Regions from separate parts of the Streptomyces sp. NPDC001902 genome, predicted to be linked through region 4. Evidence: riboswitches for the same ligand, from Rfam matches in the RefSeq annotation. Region 4 holds a riboswitch; each other region holds the start of a gene.

Region 1 (5,362 bases), on a different contig from region 4:
GGAACTGCTCCGCCGTCGGGAGCAGTTGGAGGAACTGCTGGTACGCCACACCGGTCAGGCACCGGAGCGGATCGGGGCCGACATCGAACGGGACACCATTTTTGACGCACCGTCGGCCCTCGCCTACGGCCTGGTGGACCGGCTGACGCTGAGCCGCAAGGACGGCGCCGGCCGCGCCCCGCGCGCCCTGCGGTGACGGGCCGTGGTACCCGAACTGCCCCCGCTCCCCGCACTGACGCGGGCCGAGGGCGAGCTGATCGACACCTACCTGCAGGTCGTGGACCTGCTGGGCCGGATCAACCCGTCCCGCTCCCGGGACACCTACGGGGCGCTGCGCGCCGCGCAGGCCCTGGTGGGGAGGGCGGCTGAGCTGCGGGACGCGCTGACGCTGATGCACATGCGCGGGGAGGGCGAGGTGCACACGGCGACGATGGAACGGGCGCTGCGGGTGCTGGACGGCGAACGGCGCACCGGTCAGGTCACCTTGCCGCCATCACGGCCGTGCTGACGGAGCGTCACGACACACTGGTCCGTTCGGGCGGCGCGAACTCGAACCGAATGGACTCGCCCGATCGTTGTATCTGCCGTGGACGGCCGAGTGGCCCCGAGTTGCGCGATATGGCCGCACACATCCGGAATCTGACGCTCCGTCCCTGGTGTTCGACTCCTTTCGAGTCGTCAGTCCGGGTCCCGTGTCGCGGAGTCCACCCGAATAGGTGAGTCGTGAACAGACTCACATTCGACCGGTTGTGCTGGGAATCGGCCGCTTCGGTGGGTGATCATCCCTTCGACGACAAGCCCCCGTCATCCCGGCGGGGCGGTCCGCGCGGACGCCGAATCCTGCCGCCGCGCGGATGCCAGGTCGACGACGACTCATCGGCAGGAGCGGAGGACCCGAGCACTACGGGTCCGGTCGCCGGACCCTTGGGGTGAAGCCGCAGCCGCGGCCGGGCATCTTCGCCTGCCCGAACCCGACAGGTCATCCTTCGCAGGCGGACGACGAAGGGTTGCGCATGAGTGCGCCAACAGCCATGTCCGGGGTCCTGTGCCGGCTCGGAGCGGTCTCCGCCCTCACGGCGGCCGCCGTGGCCGGTCCCGCCGTACTGCCGGAGCTCGCCCAGCAGGCAGACGCGGCGGCGGTCTCCGCCAAGGCGCTGAAGATCGCGGCATCCAAGAGGGGCGCGCCGTACCAGTACGGGGCCGCCGGCCCCGGCAGGTTCGACTGCTCCGGGCTCACCTTCTACTCCTTCAAGAAGGCGGGCAAGAAGCTCCCCCGTACCGCGGGCGCCCAGTACAACAGCGTCCGGCACATCCGGAAGTCCTCACGGACCCGTGGTGACCTGGTCTTCTTCCACTACGGGAGCAACGTGTACCACGTGGGGATGTACGCCGGGCACGGGAAGATCTGGCACTCCCCCAAACCCGGCGGGCGGGTGCGGCTGGAGAAGATCTGGAGCCGCAGCGTCTGGTACGGACGGGTGAAGTGACCCCGGTCGCGGGGGGGGGGGGGGGGGGCGCCCCCCCCCCCCCCCCCCCCCCCCCCCCCCCCCCCCCTCCCGCGGTCTTGGGGACGGAACTCAGTGCCGGGCCTGCTCCGGGTGGCGCAGGCACCAGCCGGCCCAGGCGGAGGCGACCATCTCGCGCACCTCGTGGCGGGCCGTCCAGCCCAGCTCCTCCTCGATCCGCGAGGCGGAGGCGACGACCCGGGCGGGGTCGCCGGGGCGGCGCTCGATGACCTGCGCCGTCGCGTCGGTGCGGCCGGTGACCGAGCCGATGATGCCCACCATCTCGGCGACCGAGACGCCCTCGCCGCGGCCGATGTTCAACACCAGGGCGGCGGTCGGGTCCTCCGCCAGCCGGCGCGCGGCGGCGACGTGGGCGGAGGCGATGTCCTCGACGTGGATGAAGTCGCGTACGCAGGTGCCGTCGGGGGTCTCGTAGTCGTCGCCGAAGATCAGCGGGGGCTTCCCCTGGGAGAGCCGTTCGAAGACCATCGGCACGAGGTTGAAGATCCCCGCGTCACCCAGCTCGGGCGTGGCCGCGCCGGCCACGTTGAAGTAGCGCAGGCAGGCGGTGGCGATGCCGTGGGCGGCACCCGTCGCCCGGACCATCCACTCGCCGACGAGCTTGGTCTCCCCGTACGGGCTCATGGGCGCGCACGGGGTCTCCTCGGTCACCAGGTCGACGTCGGGCATCCCGTAGACCGCGGCGGAGGACGAGAACAGGAAGCTGGTCACCCCGGCGCGCACCGCGGCCTCCAGGACGGTCTGCAGGCCCTGGACGTTCTCCCGGTAGTAGTGGAGCGGACGCTCCACCGACTCTCCGACCTGCTTCTTCGCCGCGATGTGCACGATCCCGCGCACCGAGTGATCGCGCAGCACCCGGTCCAGCAGCTCCGCGTCCAGCACGGAGCCCTTCTCCAGGTGCACCCCGGCGGGCAGCCGCTGCGGGTCGCCGGTGCTCAGGTCGTCCACGACGACGACCTGCTCGCCGCCGTCGACCATGGCCTTCACCACATGCGACCCTATGTATCCGGCACCGCCAGTAATCAACCACGTCATCCGACGCATCCTAACGGCTCTCCCACGGCGGCCCCGAACCCCCTGCGGGACGGGCCCCGCGGTACACTCCGCCGACTTTTTGTTTACTATCCATTCATCCACACAACCGTTTGCCGTCGCCCCGCGTCGTAGGAACGGTTGGAGCAGGCCCCACCGCGGGACACCGCTCGCCCGACGGCCCGCGCAGCATCGCGGACGCGTCCCAGCCTCAACCGATCCGCTGCCCCGGTTCGGTGCCTGATTCGCCTCGAAAGGGTTCTGGTCCATGGAAATACCGCCGCTCGCGGAAGTACGGCGCCTCACCGAGAAGAAGCGGGACGCCTGGTGGACCGTTTTCCTGGTCGACCCCGTGGCGACCCCGTTGGTGCGCTGGACGGCCAGGTGGACCCGACTCACCCCCAACCAGATCACCTGGGGCGCCCTCTTCCTCGGCCTGGGAGCCGCGGCCTGCTTCGCGCTCGCCGACTGGAAGTACCTGATCATCGGCGCCGTGCTGTACCACTTCAGCTTCATCCTGGACTGCATGGACGGGAAGCTGGCCCGGCTCACCGGCAAGGGCTCCGAGTTCGGCGGCTGGCTCGATTACATCTTCGACCGCATCCGCGTGGTGTGCTGCGCCGCGGCCCTCATGGGCGGCCAGTTCTACCGCACGGACAACCCCGTCTACATGTGGCTCGCCCTCGCGGTGATCTTCCTCGACGCGCTGCGGTACCTCGACGCGCTGCAGATCTTCAAGGTGCGGCACGGCATGCGCAAGAAGATCCAGAAGCGCCTGCAGGAGCTCGACTCCGCCAAGCCGCACGCCTTCATGGAGGACCTGCTGCGCGAGCGCTCGGAGGACGAGACGCAGGCCGAGGCGGAGGCCAGGAACGAGGCCGAGACGGAGGCGGACGCGTCCGTGCGGACCGTCCCCGCGCAGTGGACCGGTCCTGACGCCGCCCGGCCGGCCGCCACGGTCGCGGCGGACGCCGCCACCCCGGCCGACCAGGCTTCGGACGCCGCGCCCGGACGGGTCATCGACCTTCAGGTGACGTTCAAGGACCGTTTCGGCCCCTACGCGGCCTTCCGCGACTTCCTGATCCGGCACCGGGTCCGGCCGCACCTGATCAGCGGCATCGAGTTCCAGATGGCGGTCTTCATCATCGCGCCGCTGACCGGTGCCATCATCGGGACCACGATCGCCGCGGCCGCGCTGCTGCTGATCTTCGAGTTCGCCATCATCTACAAGCTGCTGCTCTCCACGCGCGACTTCGAGCGCGTGATGGCCGACCTCGACGAGGAGGCCCGCTCGTACCACGAGAGCGACAGCGCGACGCCTCTGCAGACGTCCATGAGCTGAACCGCTCGCCGGCCGGTCCCCCGGCCGGCCGTGCAAGGACAAGGGCCGGCCCCCTCGGTGAGGGGGCCGGCCCTTGTCCTTCGCGGTCGCGGCTCAGGAGTCGAACGGGTCGAAACCCTCGAACTCCTTCTGGACGTCGTCCCGTTCGGCGTCCCGGTCCTTGCGGCGCTGCGCGGCCGGCCGGGGCTCGTCGAAGCGGTGGTCCTCGCCGCGGCGTCCGAGCATCTCCGCGCCGGCCGCGACGGACGGCTCCCAGTCGAAGACCACGGCGTCGTCCTCGGCACCGATGACGACCTCGTCGCCCTCACGGGCGCCGGCCTTGACCAGCTGCTCCTCGACACCGAGGCGGGCGAGCCGGTCGGCGAGGTAGCCGACGGCCTCATCGTTGGCGAAGTCGGTCTGGCGCACCCAGCGTTCGGGCTTCTCACCGCGGACGCGGTAGAAGCCGTCCTCGGCGGTGACGGTGAAGCCGGCGTCGTCCACGGCCTTGGGCCGGATGACGATACGGGTGGCCTCCTGGACCGGCTGGGCGGCGCGCGCCTCGGCCACGATGCCGGCGAGGGCGTAGGACAGCTCGTTGAGGCCCTTGTGGGCCACCGCCGACACCTCGAAGACCCGGTAGCCGCGCGCCTCGAGGTCGGGGCGGACCATGTCGGCGAGGTCCTGGCCGTCGGGGATGTCGACCTTGTTGAGGACGACGATCCGCGGACGGTCCTCGAGACCGCCGTACGCCCGCAGTTCCGCCTCGATCACGTCGAGGTCGCTCAGCGGGTCGCGCTCGGACTCCAGGGTGGCGGTGTCCAGGACGTGCACCAGGACGCTGCAGCGCTCGACGTGCCGCAGGAACTCCAGGCCCAGGCCGCGTCCCTCGCTGGCGCCCGGGATGAGCCCGGGGACGTCGGCGACGGTGAAGACGGTCGAACCGGCCGTGACCACGCCCAGGTTGGGGACGAGCGTGGTGAAGGGGTAGTCCGCGATCTTCGGCTTGGCCGCCGAGAGCACGGAGATGAGCGAGGACTTGCCCGCGCTCGGGTAACCGACCAGCGCCACGTCGGCGACCGTCTTCAGCTCCAGGACGAGGTCCCGGCTCTGACCGGGCTCGCCCAGCAGCGCGAACCCCGGCGCCTTGCGGCGCGCCGAGGCCAGCGCCGCGTTGCCGAGGCCGCCGCGGCCGCCCTGGCCGGCGATGAAGGTGGTGCCGTGGCCGACGAGGTCCGCGAGCACGTTGCCGTGCCCGTCCATGACGACGGTGCCGTCCGGGACGGGCAGGACCAGGTCCGTGCCCTCCTTGCCGGAACGGTTGCCGCCCTCGCCGGGCTTGCCGTTGGTGGCCTTGCGGTGCGGGTGGTGGTGGTACTCGATGAGCGTGGTGACCGACTGGTCGACGACCAGCGTCACATCGCCGCCACGGCCGCCGTTGCCGCCGTCCGGGCCGCCCAGCGGCTTGAACTTCTCCCGGTGC
Region 2 (5,362 bases), on a different contig from region 4:
GACGGATGACGGTCGATCAGTCCGATCAGACGTTGACGCCGTGGGCACGCAGGTACGCCAGCGGGTCCATGTCGGAGCCGAAGTCGGGGGTGGTGCGCACCTCGAAGTGCAGGTGCGGACCGGTCACGTTGCCGGTGGCGCCCGACAGGCCCAGCTGCTGACCGGCGGAGACCGACTGGCCGGCCGAGACCGACAGCGCGGACAGGTGGGCGTACTGCGAGTACCGGCCGTCGGCGTGCTTGACGACGACCTGGTTGCCGTACGAACCGCCCCAGCCCGCGGAGACCACGGTGCCGCCGGCGATCGACTTCACCTTGGTGCCGGTCGAGGCGATGAAGTCGACACCGGTGTGGTAGCCCTTGGACCACATGGCACCGGCCTGGTGGTAGGCGGTGCCCAGGGTGACGTGGTCGAGCGGGGCGGTGTAGCCGGAGGTGCTGGCGGCCTTGGCGGCGGCCGGCTTGGCGGCCGGGGCGGCCTTCGCGGCCTTGGGCGCGCTCTTGGCGGCGGCCTTCTCGCCCAGGGACAGGACCTGGCCCGGGTAGATCAGGTTCGGGTCGCCGCCGATGACCGACTCGTTGTTCGCGTACAGCTTCTGCCAGCCGCCCTCGACCGACCGGGCGTTGGCGATCTTGGAGAGGGTGTCGCCGCCGGCGACCTTGTAGGAGCCGCCGGCGCTCTTCGGCTTGGCGGTGGCGGCCTTCGGCGCCTCGGCCTTCTTGGCGGGGGCGGCGGGCTTGGCAGCCGGCTTCGCGGCGGTGCCGGAGACGCTCTGCGGGGTGGCCGACGGGTTGGCCATGGCCTTCGTCAGACCGGCCTTGGGACCGCACACGGGCCAGGCCTGCGGACCCTGGGTCGCGAGGACCTTCTCCGCGACGGCGATCTGCTCCGCCTTGGTCGCGAGGTCGGCGCGCGGGGCGTACTTCGTGCCGCCGAAGCCGGCCCAGGTGCTCTGGGTGAACTGCAGTCCGCCGTAGAAGCCGTTACCGGTGTTGATGGACCAGTTGTTGGTGCTCTCGCAGGCCGCGACCTTGTCCCAGACGCTCACGGGAGCGGCGTGGGCACCGGTGGCGCCGACGATCGGGAGCGCCACGGCGGCGCCGGTGGTGCCGGCCAGCGCGCTGATACGGGTAATGCGGGTGTTCCGCGGACGACGGTGCTTTCCCTTACCGGGCATGCCGAATTCCTCTCCGACGCCTGCGAGGTAAGCTGTCGGGTTCGGGCTGGAGATGCCCGGCCGCAATGGGGCATGCCAAATAAAGGCATGTCGCTGCGACTTCACCCCTAGCCGTCCCGAGACCAACGGGAACGGCAAACTACCTGGGTCCCCCGCTCCTGCCGTGCGGTCTTGTCATCCGGCGTCCGGGCAGCGGCAGGACTAGGCGTTCTACCCGGAAGAATCTCGCAGGAATTTGTCCTGCGAGATCTGGAAGCTAAACGACGGAATCGTCCCGGAGCAAGGACCAGAATCACGCCCCCCGGCGGACCGCAAGTCGATCATCCGCTTCTGTGACTTTAGGTGAGAAGTGTCCGCTCTGTGTAGGCGGAAAACTGTCCCACGGTAATTGCGCGATATCACCCGGTGAAATTCGGCGGGAACATTAGACGCTGCGTGGCCCATGGCCTCCGCTGCGTGTTCGGCGCGTGACACCCATCACGCATCGATTCCCTACGCATGCACTGTGGCCGCATATGTCCGGTTAGGCGGCTTAATGCCGGATAAGACAGGACGTGTTCCGGTCCAACCCGCCCCGGACCGCGCCGTCCTGAGGTCCCCCCGGAGGAACGCCCCCCGGATGCAACCGCCGAGGAGGGTCCGCGATTCCCGGACGGGCCGCGCCGAGGCGTTCCGCGGTGTGGCGTGCGCCACAACCACCCCTCCGGCGGGGCGAGAAAGGGGACGTGCACGACGGCCGCCGTCCGGAGAACGGACGTGACAGCGCCGATTGGGCGACGGTAGCCTCCCAATCCCGCACATTTTCTTACATCGCCCGGGAGACCTCGCGTGCCCTACCTCGCCGCCGACGACCGCTACGCCTCGATGGAATACCGCAGGACCGGGCGCAGCGGGGTCCTGCTGCCCGTCGTGTCCCTGGGCCTGTGGCACAACTTCGGCGACACCTCGCCGTTGGAGAACCAGCGCGCGGTGCTGCGCCGCGCCGTCGACCGCGGCGTGGTCCACATCGACCTGGCCAACAACTACGGCCCGCCCGCCGGCTCGGCCGAGGCCAACTTCGGCACCCTCTTCGCCCAGGACTTCCGCCCGTACCGCGACGAGCTCTTCATCGCCACCAAGGCCGGGTACGACATGTGGCCGGGACCGTACGGCGAATGGGGCAGCCGCAAGTACCTGCTCTCGTCGCTGGACCAGTCGCTGGGCCGCATGGGCCTGGACCACGTGGACGTCTTCTACTCGCACCGCTTCGACCCGGACACGCCCCTGGAGGAGACCATGGGCGCCCTGGACTCCGCGGTCCGCCAGGGCAAGGCCCTGTACGCCGGCATCTCCAACTACCCCGCCGAGGCGCACCGCCGGGCGACGGAGATCCTGCGCGAGCTGGGCACCCCGCTGCTGATCCACCAGGCCGCCTACAGCATCCTCCAGCGCGACCCGGAGGCCGGGGTCCTCGACGCCGTCGGCGACACCGGCACCGCGCTCATCGCGTACTCGCCGCTCGCCCAGGGCCAGCTCACCGACCGATACCTCCAGGGCGTGCCGGCCGACTCGCGGATGGCGCTCGGCCACTTCCTCAAGCGCGACGCCCTGACCGAGCTGAAGCTCACCTTCCTGCACGCCCTCAACAAGCTCGCCGGCGAGCGCGGTCAGACCCTGGCGCAGCTGGCCCTGAGCTGGGTGCTGCGCGACCCGCGGGTCGTCTCCGTCCTCATCGGCGCGAGCAGCGTCGCCCAGCTCGACCAGAACCTCGCCGCCCTCGACGCGGGCCCGCTCACCGCGGACGAGCTCGCCGAGATCGACCGCCTCTCGGCGGAGGCGGGCGTCCGCATCCCGTAACGGCCGCTCCGCACGTACGGAAGGGCGGGCCCCCGCAGGGGCCCGCCCTTCCGCGTCGGTGCCCGGCTCAGACGAGACGGGCCTCCAGCGCGGCGCGGACGCCGGGCCACTCGCCGGCGACGATGGAGTAGTACGCGCTGTCGCGGACGGTGCCGTCCACGGCGAGGGTGTGGGCGCGGCGGATGCCCTCGAAACGGCCGCCGATGCGCTCGATCGCCGCGCGGGAGCGCGCGTTGCGCGCGTCCGTCTTCAGGGTGACGCGCAACACGTCCCATACGTCGAACGCGTGGGTGAGCAGCAGCAGCTTCGCCTCGGTGTTGCAGGGGGTGCGCTGGGCGGAGGCGCCGAGCCAGGTGCTGCCGATCTCGGCGACGGTGGGCACCGCGCCGCTGCGGGGCACGGAGCGGCCGGCGGGCCAGGCGGGGGTGGCCGTCCAGTGGTCGAGGTCGAGGAACCGCGTGGAGCCGATCAGGGTGTCACGCTGGACGTCCCGCACGGCGAAGGGGAGCGCGGCCCCGGTCGCCTGGTCCTGGAGGGCCTCCTCGACGTAGCGCGCCATCGCCTCGCGGTCGGCCGGCACCTTTGTGTAGGCGTAGGTGTCGCGGGATTCGTCGGCGGCGCGCAGCAGCCCGTCCGCGTGGGCGGCGCTCAGCGGCTCCAGGCGGACGTGCTTGCCTTCCAGGGTCACGGGTTCGGGCATGCCCCGGATGCTGGTGTCCGGCCGGGTCACCCGTCAAGCGCGTTTCCGCGGGGCGCGTCGGAGGCCGGGCGTGATGGATGCGAAAATGGGGGCATGAACAGCAACGACGTGTTCTTCGACATCACGATCGACGGCGAGCCCGCCGGACGGATCGTGTTCACCCTGTTCGACGACGTGGTCCCCAAGACCGCGCGGAACTTCCGTGAGCTCGCCACCGGCGAGCACGGCTTCGGCTTCGAGGGTTCGCACTTCCACCGCGTGATCCCCGACTTCATGCTCCAGGGAGGCGACTTCACCGCCGGCAACGGCACCGGTGGCAAGAGCATCTACGGTGAGAAGTTCGCCGACGAGAACTTCCAGCTCAAGCACACCAAGCCCGGCCAGCTCTCCATGGCCAACGCGGGCCCGAACACCAACGGCTCGCAGTTCTTCATCACCACGATCGTCACCGACTGGCTCGACGGCAAGCACGTGGTCTTCGGCGAGGTCGTCGACGGCATGGACGTCGTCAAGAAGATCGAGTCGCTCGGCTCGCGCACCGGCGCGACCAGCGCCCGCGTCGAGATCGCCAAGTCCGGTACGGTCGCCTGACCCGGCTCCGCGAAGCGGCCCGGCACCGGAACGACCGGTGCCGGGCCGCTCGGCGTACGGGTCAGCCGAAGGCCTTGACCGCCTGGTAGTAGGTCCAGGCGGTGCTGTTGCAGGCGGTCGCGGTGGCGCCGCTGTAGCCGGCGCAGATGCGCTTGAGGTCCTCGTAGAAGGCGCTGTCGAGGCGGCTCTTGTTGGCGGAGAAGGAGCCCATCGCCTTGTAGTTGCGGTAGCCGAAGTCGTGCCGGGCGCAGGAGTTCTGGAACGGGAAGCCGAAGGGGTTGTCCGGGGAGCTGCTGCAGTAGTCGGTGGACCAGTCGAAGCCGTAGGCGGCCCAGGCGCCCTGGTTGCCGCGGGCGGACCACCAGGCGTTGTAGCTCGAGGCGCTGGTCTGGGTCCAACCGGCGAGCACCTGGGCCTTGTCGGCGGGGGCGGCCTGGGCGGGGACGGTGAAGACGACGGTGGCGACGGCGGCGACCGCGGTGGCGGCGAAGCCGGTCGTGATTCGGCGCATGGGGACTCCAGTCACTGACGGGCGCGGTGTGACGCGCGGGCATGGCGGTGCAACCGGATGCGGAACCGAACAGGTGGTACTGGTGTGCGAAGCCAGGATGGGGCCCCAGGGGTCTATGCGAGTAGATGCCGGACGGCAAAAATTACATGAACATGACGACGTGCCGCCGACGGCGGGCGTCGACGGCACGTCAAGAAGCTGACACCGTTGTCTGGTTCACTGACCCGCTGGACCCGCGGGCCGCACGTCCGCCCCTACGGGGCGTCAGGCCGCGGGGGTGCGCGGCCGGTCCCCGGGCTCCCCGGACCCGCCGTGCTCCCCAGGCTCCTCGGACTCCGTACGCTCCCACCGCGGATGGTGGCGGCGCGCCCATTCCGGCGTGACGAACCCGGTGCGCATCCCCAGCCGCGCCTGCGGGTCGTCGGCCGCCATCCACAGGTGTCCCGCGACCACCACGGCCACCGCCAGGGCCAGCCAGTCGTGGACGAAGGTCGCGCCGGTACGCCACACCAAGCCGCTCAGGTGCGGGAACATCATCAGCAGCCCG
Region 3 (5,362 bases), on a different contig from region 4:
CCGCCTACGACACGGGGTCCTACGCCACCGTCTCGTACGACACCACCGCGACCGGCTACTGGCCCTCGGGGCAGGCCGCCGGCACCGCCGCCTACGGCGACCACGTGGGCACGGCCACCGGCACCTGGTACCCGGACGCCACGCAGGCGCAGCCGGCGGCGGCCTACGACTACCCGCAGTACGAGCACACGGCCGTCCACACCGCCTACGAGGAGCCCGAGGCCGCTCACGCCCACGCTCCCGAGCCCGCCGCCCACGAGCAGCCGGACCGGTACGGGACCGGGACGTACGCCCAGGAGCACTACGAGGCCGACCGGTACGAGCCGGAGTCGTACGAGGCCGAGCAGTACGAGCCCTACGAGCCCGACGCCCACGACACCGCCGAGGACGACGCGGACCCGGAGCACGACACCGAGGACGGCGCCGCCCCGGCCGCCCTGCCGCGCCCGCGCAGCGGGAACGGCGTCGGGAGCCGTCGGCGCCGCCCGGCCCGGCGCTCCGCCCTGCTCACCGTCGCCGTCCCCTCCGTGGCGGTGATGGGCGTCGCCTGCGCGGCCGCCGTCACCGTCAACACCGACGACCCCGACAGCAGCCGCACCCAGGCCGACGGCGTGCCCGAGGCGGCCAACGCCCCGACCACGAAGCTCGACCAGCAGCTGGCCGGGGTGAACCGGGACGTCGACGACTTCACCGACCGGGCCAGCCGCAACCAGGAGCGCATCGACCTCAAGGAGCGCCAGGCGCTGGAGCGCGCGAAGAAGGCGGCGGAGGCGGCCCTCAAGGAGCAGCTGCGCCCCAAGTTCCTGCTCCCGGTCAAGCAGCACGGCCTGAGCGCTTACTTCGGTCAGGCGGGCGTGAACTGGATGTCGGTCCACACCGGCATCGACTTCCCGGTGGACTACGGCACGCCGGTGATGGCCGCGACCGACGGCGTCGTGCGCACCCAGTGGAACAGCGCCTACGGCAACATGGCGATAGTGACCGCCCCCGACGGCACCGAGACCTGGTACTGCCACCTGAGCAGCACCAAGATCCGCTCGGGCTCGGTCAAGGCCGGCGAGGTCATCGCCTACTCCGGCAATTCGGGCAACTCCACCGGGCCGCACCTCCACTTCGAGGTGCGTCCCGCGGGCGGCGCGGCCATCGACCCGCTGCAGTGGCTGCTGAAGCACGGGATCGACCCGCGCTGAGCCCGGGCGGGCCCCGCCGGAGCGGGACCGGGGCCGGAAGCGGTCCCGGAACCGGGCCCGGCCCGGACGAGGCCCGGGCGAGGACCGCTCCTGAAGCCCGCTAGAGCTTCTCCACCGGCGCGTACCGCAGCAGCAGCACCTTCGGCCGCTCGTCGCCGAAGTCGATGGTGGCCTTGGCTTTCTCCCCGCTGCCGTCGACCGCGACGACCGTGCCCAGCCCGAACGTGTCGTGCGTGACCCGGTCACCGACCGCCAGCGAGATGACCGGGCGGTCCTGGGTGCGCCGCGTCGCGAATCCGGAGGGCCCGCTTTTCGACGGGGAACGCGACAGCATCGAGGCCGCCGCCGACACCGAGGCGGAGGGTGCCGCGGAGGCGCCCGTGCGCTTCCACTCGATGAGCGGCTCCGGGATCTCCTCCAGGAAGCGCGAGGGCGGGTTGTACGAGGGCTGGCCCCAGGCGCTGCGCATGGTCGACCGCGTCACGTACAGACGCTGCCGCGCCCGCGTGATGCCGACGTAGGCGAGCCGCCGCTCCTCCTCCAGCTCCTTGGTCTGGCCGAGCGCGCGCATGTGCGGGAAGACCCCGTCCTCCATGCCGGTCAGGAAGACCACCGGGAACTCCAGGCCCTTGGCGGTGTGCAGGGTCATCAGCGTTATGACGCCGCCGCCCTCGTCGTCGTCCGGGATCTGGTCGGAGTCGGCGACCAGCGCGACCCGCTCCAGGAACTCCGCGAGCGTGCCGGGCTCCTCCTCGGTGCGCTCCTGCTCGAACTCCAGTGCCACCGCCGCGAGTTCCTGGAGGTTCTCGATGCGGGTCTCGTCCTGCGGGTCGGTGGAGGCCTGCAGCTCGGCCAGGTAGCCCGTGCGCTCCAGCACGGCCTCCAGGACGGTGGCGGGGCCGGCGCCGGAGTCGACGACCGTGCGCAGCTCCTCCAGGAGCTCGTTGAAGCGCTTGACGGCGTTGACCGAGCGCGACGCCATGCCGAAGGCCTCGTCGACCCGGCGCAGCGCGGCGGCGAAGGAGATCCGCTCGCGCGAGGCCAGGGCGTCGACCATGGCCTCGGCGCGCTCCCCGATGCCGCGCTTGGGCACGTTGAGGATGCGGCGCAGCGGGACGGTGTCCTCGGGGTTGGCGAGCACGCGCAGGTAGGCCAGGACGTCCCGGACCTCCTTGCGCTCGTAGAAGCGGACACCGCCGACGACCTTGTAGGGCAGGCCGACGCGGATGAAGACCTCTTCGAAGACACGGGACTGCGCGTTGGTCCGGTAGAAGACCGCGACCTCGCCGGGGCGGGCGTCGCCGGAGTCGGTGAGCCGGTCGATCTCGTCGGCGATGAACTGCGCCTCGTCGTGCTCCTGGTCGGCGACGTAGCCGGTGATGACCGGGCCCTGGCCGGCCTCCGTCCACAGGTTCTTGGGGCGGCGGGAGGCGTTGCGCTCGATGACGGCGTTGGCGGCGGTCAGGATGTTCTGGGTGGAGCGGTAGTTCTGCTCCAGCAGGATCGTGCGGGCCTGCGGGTAGTCCTCCTCGAACTGGAGGATGTTGCGGATCGTGGCGCCGCGGAAGGCGTAGATGCTCTGGTCGGCGTCACCGACCACGCACAGCTCGGCGGGCCCCTCTCCGCCCTCCTCCGCGTCACCGGTCCCGACCAGCTCGCGCACCAGGGTGTACTGGGCGTGGTTGGTGTCCTGGTACTCGTCGACCAGGACGTGCCGGAACCGGCGCCGGTAGTGCTCGGCGACGTCCGGGAAGGCCTGGAGCAGGTTGACCGTGGTCATGATGATGTCGTCGAAGTCGAGCGCGTTGGCCTCGCGCAGCCGCGACTGGTACATCGCGTAGGCCTCGGCGAGCTTCTTCTCGAAGGGGTTCTCGGCCTGGTCGGCGAAGGTCTCCTCGTCGATGAGCTCGTTCTTGAGGTTGGAGACCTTGGCGCTGAAGGACTTCGGCGGGAACTGCTTGGGGTCCAGGTCCAGGTCGCGGCAGACCAGGGCCATCAGCCGCTTGGAGTCGGCCGCGTCGTAGATCGAGAAGCTGGAGGTGAAGCCGAGCCTCTTGGACTCCCGGCGCAGGATGCGGACGCACGCGCTGTGGAAGGTGGAGACCCACATCACGTTGGCGCGCGGGCCGACCAGCTGCTCGACCCGCTCCTTCATCTCCCCGGCGGCCTTGTTGGTGAAGGTGATCGCCAGGATCTGGCCGGGGTGCACCTTGCGGGCGCCCAGCAGGTACGCGATGCGGTGGGTGAGCACCCGGGTCTTGCCCGAGCCGGCGCCGGCGACGATGAGCAGCGGGGAGCCGGTGTGCTCGACGGCGGCACGCTGCTGCTCGTTGAGCCCCTCCAGCAGCGCGGACGGGTCGACGACCGGGCGGGGGGCGCCGTCCCGGTAGTACGCGTCCCGGTCGACGGGCGCGTCGAAGCGCCCCTCGAAGAGGTCGTCGGGAGCCGTGTCGGGCTCGTCCTCGGGAGGCGGCGGGGGCTCCTCCTCCCTCGGTTCGAGGCCGGCCAGGAAGCTGTCGTCAAAGAGGCTGCTCATCGCCTCCCGAGTCTAGGCCGTGGGACGGACAGCGGTGCGCCGCTTGCCCCAGCCCGAGCCCCAGCCGAGCCCGAGCCCGCACCCTCCGCGGCACGGCCCGTCGCCGTCCGTGGCGGCCCGTGGCGACCCCGCATGGTGAAGGTCACGAAATGATTGCGGACAATTCGAACACCAGGGTTCCCACGGACCCCCGCAGTTGACTACCGTGCCGCATCAGGCGGTCCGCTCCATGCGGCGGCGACCGTGCCGTCACGGGCCGCCTCCGCTGAGTCCGGCGACCGCCGGAGCCGGGGACCCACGACCTTGGGGTGAATCGGTCCGCACGAGCGCAGCGCGCCCGCACGGCCCGTAGGGCGGCCTTCCGAAGCCCGAACCCGACAGCTAACCCGGTAGGCGGTCCACGGAAGGAGCCGCCTGACTTGGCGACGCACCGCAAGCCGCGCCCGCGCGCGCTGACCGTCCCCGGCCCCCGGGCCGCGGTGGGGCTCACGACCGCCGCGCTGGCGACCGTCACCCTCTTCGGCGAGAGCGCGAGCGCGGCGCCCGCCTCACCCGACAAGCCCTCCATCACCGAGGTCAAGGCCCAGGTCGACAAGCTCCACCACCAGGCCGAGGCCGCCACCGAGCGCTACAACGGCGCCAAGGAGCAGACCGAGCAGCAGCGGGCGCGCGCCGACGCGCTGCTGGACCAGGTGGCCCGCAGGACCGAGACGCTCAACTCCGCCCGCCGCACCATCGGCGAGTACGCCGCGGCGCAGTACCGGGGCGGCGGCCTGGACGGGACGACGAGCTTCCTGCTCACCTCCGACCCGCAGCAGTTCCTGGACCAGGCGCACCTGATGGACCGCCTGTCCGACCGCCAGGAGCACGCGCTGGAGACCTTCCGCTCCGAACAGGCGGAGACGACGGCCAAGCGCGCCGAGGCGGTCGAGAGCCTGCAGAAGCTGACGGACGCGCAGCGGCGGCTGAACGCGGAGAAGACCACGGTCAAGCAGAAGCTCGCCGCGGCGCAGAAGCTGCTGAACAGCCTCACCGCCCAGGAGAAGGCACGGCTGGCGGCGCTGGAGAAGAAGCGGCAGGAGGAGGCCGCCGCGAAGGCCGCGGAGATCGCCGCCAAGGAGAAGGCCGCGCAGGAGGCGGCCGGGGGGTCGGGCTCGACGGCCCCGGTGTCCGGCACCTACGCCGCCAAGGCGGCCAAGGCGATCGAGTTCGCGCGCGCCCAGCTGGGCAAGCCGTACGTGTACGGCGCCACCGGCCCCAACTCCTACGACTGCTCGGGCCTGACCCAGGCCGCCTGGGGCGCCGCGGGCGTCTCGATCCCCCGCGTCACCTACGACCAGGTCGACTTCGGCAGCCGCGTCACCGCCGACCAGCTGCAACCCGGCGACCTGGTCTTCTTCTACTCGGACGTCACCCACGTCGGCCTCTACATCGGCGGCGGCCAGATGATCCACGCCCCCCACACCGGGACCGTGGTGAAGATCGCCCCGATCACGGAGATGCCGATCTACGGCTACGCCCGGATGGCCTGAGCCCCCGCCCGGCCCGTCGCCTCGGCCGGGCTCAGGTCCACAGCACCGCGATGAAGATGTTGGCGGTGGTCAGCGCACCCACGGTGCCGAAGGCCGCCGCCGGC
Region 4 (5,362 bases):
GGCTGGCTCGACGTGAAGACGTCCAGCGGCGTCGAGGTGCCCACCATCGAGGCCGCAGTCGACGAGGAACTGGCCCGCTTTGCCGAGGAGGGCCCGACCCCGGAGGAGATGGAGCGGGCGCAGGCCCAGCTCGAGCGCGAGTGGCTGGACCGGCTCGCCACGGTCGGCGGCCGTGCCGACGAACTGTGCCGGTACGCGGTGCTGTTCGGCGACCCGCAGCTCGCGCTGACCGCCGTCAAGCGCATCCTGGACATCACCGCGGACGAGGTGCGCGCCGTCGCCGCGGCCACCCTGCGGCCCGACAACCGCGCCGTGCTGGTCTACGAGCCCACGGGTTCGGCGGACGCGTCCGGCGAGGACTCCGACGAGGACGAGGAGGGCGCGGACCAGTGACCGACGTCCACACCACCATGACGTTCCACCCGCAGCCACGGCCGGGACAGCCCAAGCCCTGGGACTTCCCGGCCCCCGAGCGGTCCACGCTGCCCAACGGGCTGACGGTGCTGCGCAGCCGGCGCCCCGGCCAGAAGGTCGTCGCCGTCGAGGTGCTGCTCACGGCGCCGCTCGACGCCGAGCCCGAGGGCCTGGACGGCGTCGCCACGATCATGGCCCGGGCCCTGTCCGAGGGCACCGACAAGCACACCGCCGAGGAGTTCGCCGCCGAGCTGGAGCGCTGCGGGGCCACCCTCGACGCGCACGCCGACCACCCCGGCGTGCGGGTCTCCCTGGAGGTCCCCGCCTCCCGTCTCGACAAGGCCCTCGGCCTGCTCGCCGACGCGCTGCGCGCCCCGGCGTTCCCGGACGGCGAGGTCGAGCGGCTGGTGCGCAACCGCCTCGACGAGATCCCGCACGAGCTGGCCAACCCCGCGCGGCGCGCCGCCATGGCGCTGTCCAAGGAGCTGTTCGCCGCCGACCTGCGCTGCTCCCGGCCGCGCCAGGGCACCGAGGAGACGGTCGCGCGCATCGACGCCTCCGCCGTCCGTGCCTTCTACGACACGCACGTACGGCCGTCCACCTCGACGGCCGTCGTGGTCGGCGACTTCACCGGGATCGACCTGGAGGCGCTGCTCGAGAGCACGCTGGGGGAGTGGAGCGGCAAGCCCGCCGAGCGCCGCCCGCTGCCCGCGATCACCGCGGACGACACCGCGCGCGTCGTGATCGTCGACCGGCCCGGGTCCGTCCAGACCCAGGTGCTCATCGGCCGCGCCGGCGCGGACCGCCACGATCCCGTGTGGGCCGCCCAGGTGCTCGGCACGTACTGCCTCGGCGGCACGCTGACCTCGCGCCTGGACCGCGTCCTGCGCGAGGAGAAGGGTTACACCTACGGCGTGCGGGCCTTCGGTCAGGTGCTGCTGTCCACGCCCGAGGGCACCGGCGTCTCCCTGCTCGGCATCAGCGGGTCCGTGGCGACCGACGTCACCGCGCCCGCGCTGGCCGACACCTGGCAGGTGCTGCGCACCCTGGCGGCGGAGGGGCTCACCGACGAGGAGCGCGACGCCGCCGTGCAGAACCTGGTGGGCGTCGCGCCGCTGCGCTACGAGACCGCCTCGGCGGTGGCCGGGACCTTCGCCGACCAGGTCGAGCAGTCCCTGCCGGACGACTTCCAGGCCCGGCTCTACGAGCGGCTGGCCGTCACCGGCACGGTGGAGGCGACGGCCGCGGCCGTCAACGCCTTCCCCCTGGACCGGCTCGTGGTCGTCCTCGTCGGCGACGCCTCCGTCATCGCGGACCCGATCCGCGAGCTGGGCATCGGCCCGGTCGAGGTCGTCACGGGCGGCTGACCGGTAGCTCCGCACCGCGGCCCCGGATGCCCTTGCGGCACCCGGGGCCGCGGTGCGCGGGGCTACCCGTTCAGCGGCCCAGCCGGGCCGCCGCCACGTTGATCCGCATGCCGCACGGAACGCGTCCGCCGGCTCCGCTCAGGCCGGCGGCCCGGTCCAGGAACACGGCGCGCAGCTCCTCGGTCGGCTCCTCGTCCAGGACCTCCATGTCGTAGAACGTCCCGGTGAGGGCGGACCAGACCTCGTGGGGCGTCCCGTCCATGCCGATGACGACCGTCTCCCAGGACAGCGGTGCGAAGCCGAGGGGTGCGAGGAGCCCGTCGAGCCCCTCCCGGCTCCGTGTCCTGCGGTCGCCCAGCCGCGGAAGACGCCGCTGCGCCGCCTTGAAGTACGGCACGGCCAGCGTCAGGAAGAGCTCCACGGCCTCGCCGGGGACGGGCCCGCCGCCGACGGCGACGGCGAACGTACCGCCCGGTGCGAGCACCCGGGCGGCCTCGGCCACGACCCGGTCGGCGTCCGGCATCAGCATGAGCGCCATGTGGGAGACCACGGCGTCGAAGGAGCCGTCGGCGAAGGGCAGCTCCTGCGCACGCCCCTGCCGCAGGTCGGCGCCGGCCAGCGCGGGCCGCCGGCGGGCGAGGGCCAGCTCGCCCTCCGACAGGTCGACGCCGGCGGGAACCGCGACCCCGCGCCCGGCGAGCAGTTCCAGCAGGGCACCGTCCGCGCAGCCGAGGTCCAGGACCCGCCGGGCGCCGGCGACACGCTCGGCGAGCACCGCGTAACTCGTCCGCCCGTCGCGGGTGGGGGCGGCCTCGGTCCCCTTCGACTGACGGCCGGGCATCCGGTCGTGGAAGGCGCGCAGGAAGTCCTCGGCGGCGCGGGCGGCGTCGGTGGCCGCCCCTGGTGTCGTGGTCACCCCGTGACCCTACGTACGCGGTGCCGCCACCGGGTCCCGTTCGGCCGGGCCGGACGGTGACGCCGGTCACCGCGGCCCGCGCCACGGCCGTGCGGGGGCTTCCGGGAGGGGTGCGCACCGCCGGGGAGCTGCGGCATCGCGGTATTGCGGACGGTTGCGACCGGTTGGCGGCCGGTGTGGCATCCCGCACATATTGCCGGATTTTTTTGGAACCGGGAGCAACGCCTGGTTAACGTCCTCGGGTTGCCCGGCGGAAGCAGCCGCCTCCCGCGGCACCGGAGCAACGATCGCCGAGTCCCCGTCAGGCGTGAGCCTGGGGAGCCGGGGACCCACCTGAGATGTCCCTGGGGTGAATCGGGCGGCCTGCCGCCGCCCGTAGGAGACCTTCCTGCTCCGAACCCGTCAGCTAACCCGGTAGGCGAGAAGGAAGGAAAGGATCCCCGCCTGCCCATGGCGTCGTTCTCCATACGTTCCACCCTGGCCGGCGCCGCCGCGCTGACCACCGTCACCACCGGCGCGTTCGTCGTGCCCGCCGCGGCTGCCGACGCCAGGGCCGAGGGTTCCGCCTTCGCCCGCTGCGCCGCGGTCGCCGGGGACCTCGCCGCGCACCTCGCCGACCAGGCCTCGGCCCAGCACCGGGCCGCGGTCGTCGCGCAGAAGCGCCACGACGCCCTGGTCGCGCGCGCCAAGCGCGCCGCTCGTGAGCGTGCCGCCAAGGAGGCCGCCGCCAAGGCGGCCAAGGCCAAGGCGGCCCGGGAGAGCGGCACCGCGCACGCCTCCCGGAGCGCCGCGAAGGGCCGCGGCACGCTCGGCGGCTGGATGCTGCCGGTCGCCGGCTCCATCGGCACGCCCTACCACGCGACCAGCAGCCTGTGGTCCTCCGGCTACCACACCGGCGTGGACTTCCAGGCCTCCGTCGGCACCCCGGTGCACGCCGCCGGCGCGGGCACCGTCGTCGAGGCGGGCTGGGGCGGCTCCTACGGCAACAACGTCGTGATCCGCCACGCGGACGGCATGTACACCCAGTACGCCCACCTGTCCTCGCTGGGCGTGTCCGTGGGCCAGACCGTCTCCGCGGGGCAGCAGATCGGCCTGTCGGGCGCCACCGGCAACGTGACGGGGCCGCACCTGCACTTCGAGGCCCGTACGGCACCGTCCTACGGCGCCGACGTGGACCCGCTGGCGTACCTGCGTTCCAAGGGCGTCCGCATCTGAGCCATTCCCCTCCCCCCACACGAAGGCCCCGGTTCCCCCGCCGGGGCCTTCGGCATGCCGGCGCTTCCCGGCCGCGGGGTGTCCAAAAATGCTCCATGAATTCAGGGCAGCCGTCGGAATCGGCGGCGTGCTGGAATAGAGTCGCGGCAGAAACGCCGGCTCCTCCGTTACACGGGGATTAAAGGACGGCCGTCGGCGCGCACCGAAAGGAACCTGCGATGTGGGGTCGTACGTGAAGGGGGTCGGCGGCGCGGGCCGCCCGATTTCGGCCCGGGCGGTGTGCACCGCGATCCGTGACGACATCATCAGCGGGTTCTTCGCGCCGGGGAGCCGGCTGACCGAGGAGCAGTTGGCCAAGCGCTACGGGGTGTCCCGGGTCCCGGTGCGCGAGGCGCTGCGCACCCTGGAGTCCGAGGGCTTCGTGCGGACCCGCCGGCACGCCGGGGCGTCCGTGGCCGAGCCGACCGAGCAGGAGGCCGCCGACCTGCTGGACATCCGTGCCCTGCTGGAGCCGCTGGGCGCCGCGCGGGCGGCGCAGCGGCGCACCGAGGCCCATGTGAAGGTGCTGCGCGGGCTCGTCCGGCTGGGCCAGGAACGTTCCCTCCGGCGCCAGTTGTCCGACCTGCCCGCGCTGGACGGCTGGTTCCACGAGACGCTGGCCCAGGCTTCCGGCAGCCCGACCCTGGTGGCGCTGCTGACCCAGCTGCGGCACAAGATCGCCTGGGTGTACGCGGTGGACACCCCTGGGCGGGCCGTGGAGTCCTGGGAGGAGCACGGGGCGGTCGTGGACGCGGTGGCACGCGGTGACGCGGAGCGGGCCCGGCGGCTGATGGCGGCCCATGTGGAGCGGGCGACGGCGGTGCACCGGCTGCGCCGTCCGGAGAGCACGGGGCGCGGCGCCGCGGCGCGGTGAGGAATCGGAAACACGCCGTACACACTTCGCGCGGCCGGGTTTAACAGAAGTGCCGTATACAACTTGGGGAATTGTGCGCGGGGTATTTCCGTGCCCTATTGTGCTGCGCGCTGCCCGAAAATGACCTCGCAATGACGAAGGGGCGGGTCCGCGAAATCCGGCCGGATTTCACGCGCAGGCCCGCCCCTTTTGCCGCACCGCGGCTCCGCGCGCTGTCAGACGGTCTCGGGGAGTTCGTCCAGGCCTTCGGAGACGAGCTTGGCAAGGCTGTCCAGAGCGGCGTCCACCCCCTCCGCGTCGGAGGCCAGCACGACCTCCTCGCCGCCGGCCACGCCCAGGCTCAGCACGGCGAGCATCGAGGCGGCGTTGACCGGGGCCCCGTCCGCCTTCGCGATGGTGACGGGGGCGCCCACGGCGGTGGCGGCGCGGACGAAGATCGAAGCGGGACGTGCGTGCAGGCCCTCGGCCCAGCCGATGGTGACGCGGCGCTCAGCCATGGTGTTGCCCTTCGGGTCGTTCCTGGGAGGTCTAGACCAG

Evidence for each region. A riboswitch is a leader RNA that binds a small molecule or an ion and turns the genes downstream of it on or off. The one in region 4 is predicted to bind cyclic di-AMP.
Region 1: it holds a riboswitch for cyclic di-AMP, as region 4 does, so the genes downstream of both, ACFYYN_RS14900 (C40 family peptidase) here and ACFYYN_RS06630 (M23 family metallopeptidase) in region 4, are expected to answer to the same signal.
Region 2: it holds a riboswitch for cyclic di-AMP, as region 4 does, so the genes downstream of both, ACFYYN_RS27105 (transglycosylase family protein) here and ACFYYN_RS06630 (M23 family metallopeptidase) in region 4, are expected to answer to the same signal.
Region 3: it holds a riboswitch for cyclic di-AMP, as region 4 does, so the genes downstream of both, ACFYYN_RS06220 (C40 family peptidase) here and ACFYYN_RS06630 (M23 family metallopeptidase) in region 4, are expected to answer to the same signal.

Annotation. Positions count from the first base shown of each region.
Region 1 covers NZ_JBIATA010000007.1:178,969-184,330, forward strand. Annotated here, with positions in the region: gene ACFYYN_RS14890 (ATP-dependent Clp protease proteolytic subunit) at 1-196, shown strand, start outside; gene ACFYYN_RS14895 (hypothetical protein) at 203-508, shown strand; cyclic di-AMP (ydaO/yuaA leader) riboswitch at 857-1,010, shown strand; gene ACFYYN_RS14900 (C40 family peptidase) at 1,014-1,487, shown strand; gene galE (UDP-glucose 4-epimerase GalE) at 1,578-2,561, opposite strand; gene ACFYYN_RS14910 (CDP-alcohol phosphatidyltransferase family protein) at 2,827-3,900, shown strand; gene obgE (GTPase ObgE) at 3,994-5,362, opposite strand, start outside.
Region 2 covers NZ_JBIATA010000018.1:143,512-148,873, forward strand. Annotated here, with positions in the region: gene ACFYYN_RS27105 (transglycosylase family protein) at 26-1,177, opposite strand; cyclic di-AMP (ydaO/yuaA leader) riboswitch at 1,180-1,371, opposite strand; gene ACFYYN_RS27110 (aldo/keto reductase) at 2,006-3,013, shown strand; gene ACFYYN_RS27115 (GNAT family N-acetyltransferase) at 3,081-3,713, opposite strand; gene ACFYYN_RS27120 (peptidylprolyl isomerase) at 3,807-4,304, shown strand; gene ACFYYN_RS27125 (phospholipase) at 4,366-4,815, opposite strand; gene ACFYYN_RS27130 (cytochrome b/b6 domain-containing protein) at 5,080-5,362, opposite strand, start outside.
Region 3 covers NZ_JBIATA010000002.1:623,138-628,499, forward strand. Annotated here, with positions in the region: gene ACFYYN_RS06210 (M23 family metallopeptidase) at 1-1,190, shown strand, start outside; gene pcrA (DNA helicase PcrA) at 1,291-3,726, opposite strand; cyclic di-AMP (ydaO/yuaA leader) riboswitch at 3,980-4,137, shown strand; gene ACFYYN_RS06220 (C40 family peptidase) at 4,146-5,258, shown strand; gene ACFYYN_RS06225 (hypothetical protein) at 5,290-5,362, opposite strand, start outside.
Region 4 covers NZ_JBIATA010000003.1:72,206-77,567, forward strand. Annotated here, with positions in the region: gene ACFYYN_RS06615 (M16 family metallopeptidase) at 1-393, shown strand, start outside; gene ACFYYN_RS06620 (M16 family metallopeptidase) at 411-1,781, shown strand; gene ACFYYN_RS06625 (class I SAM-dependent methyltransferase) at 1,852-2,697, opposite strand; cyclic di-AMP (ydaO/yuaA leader) riboswitch at 2,976-3,132, shown strand; gene ACFYYN_RS06630 (M23 family metallopeptidase) at 3,148-3,912, shown strand; gene ACFYYN_RS06635 (GntR family transcriptional regulator) at 4,133-4,825, shown strand; gene ACFYYN_RS06640 (HPr family phosphocarrier protein) at 5,041-5,322, opposite strand.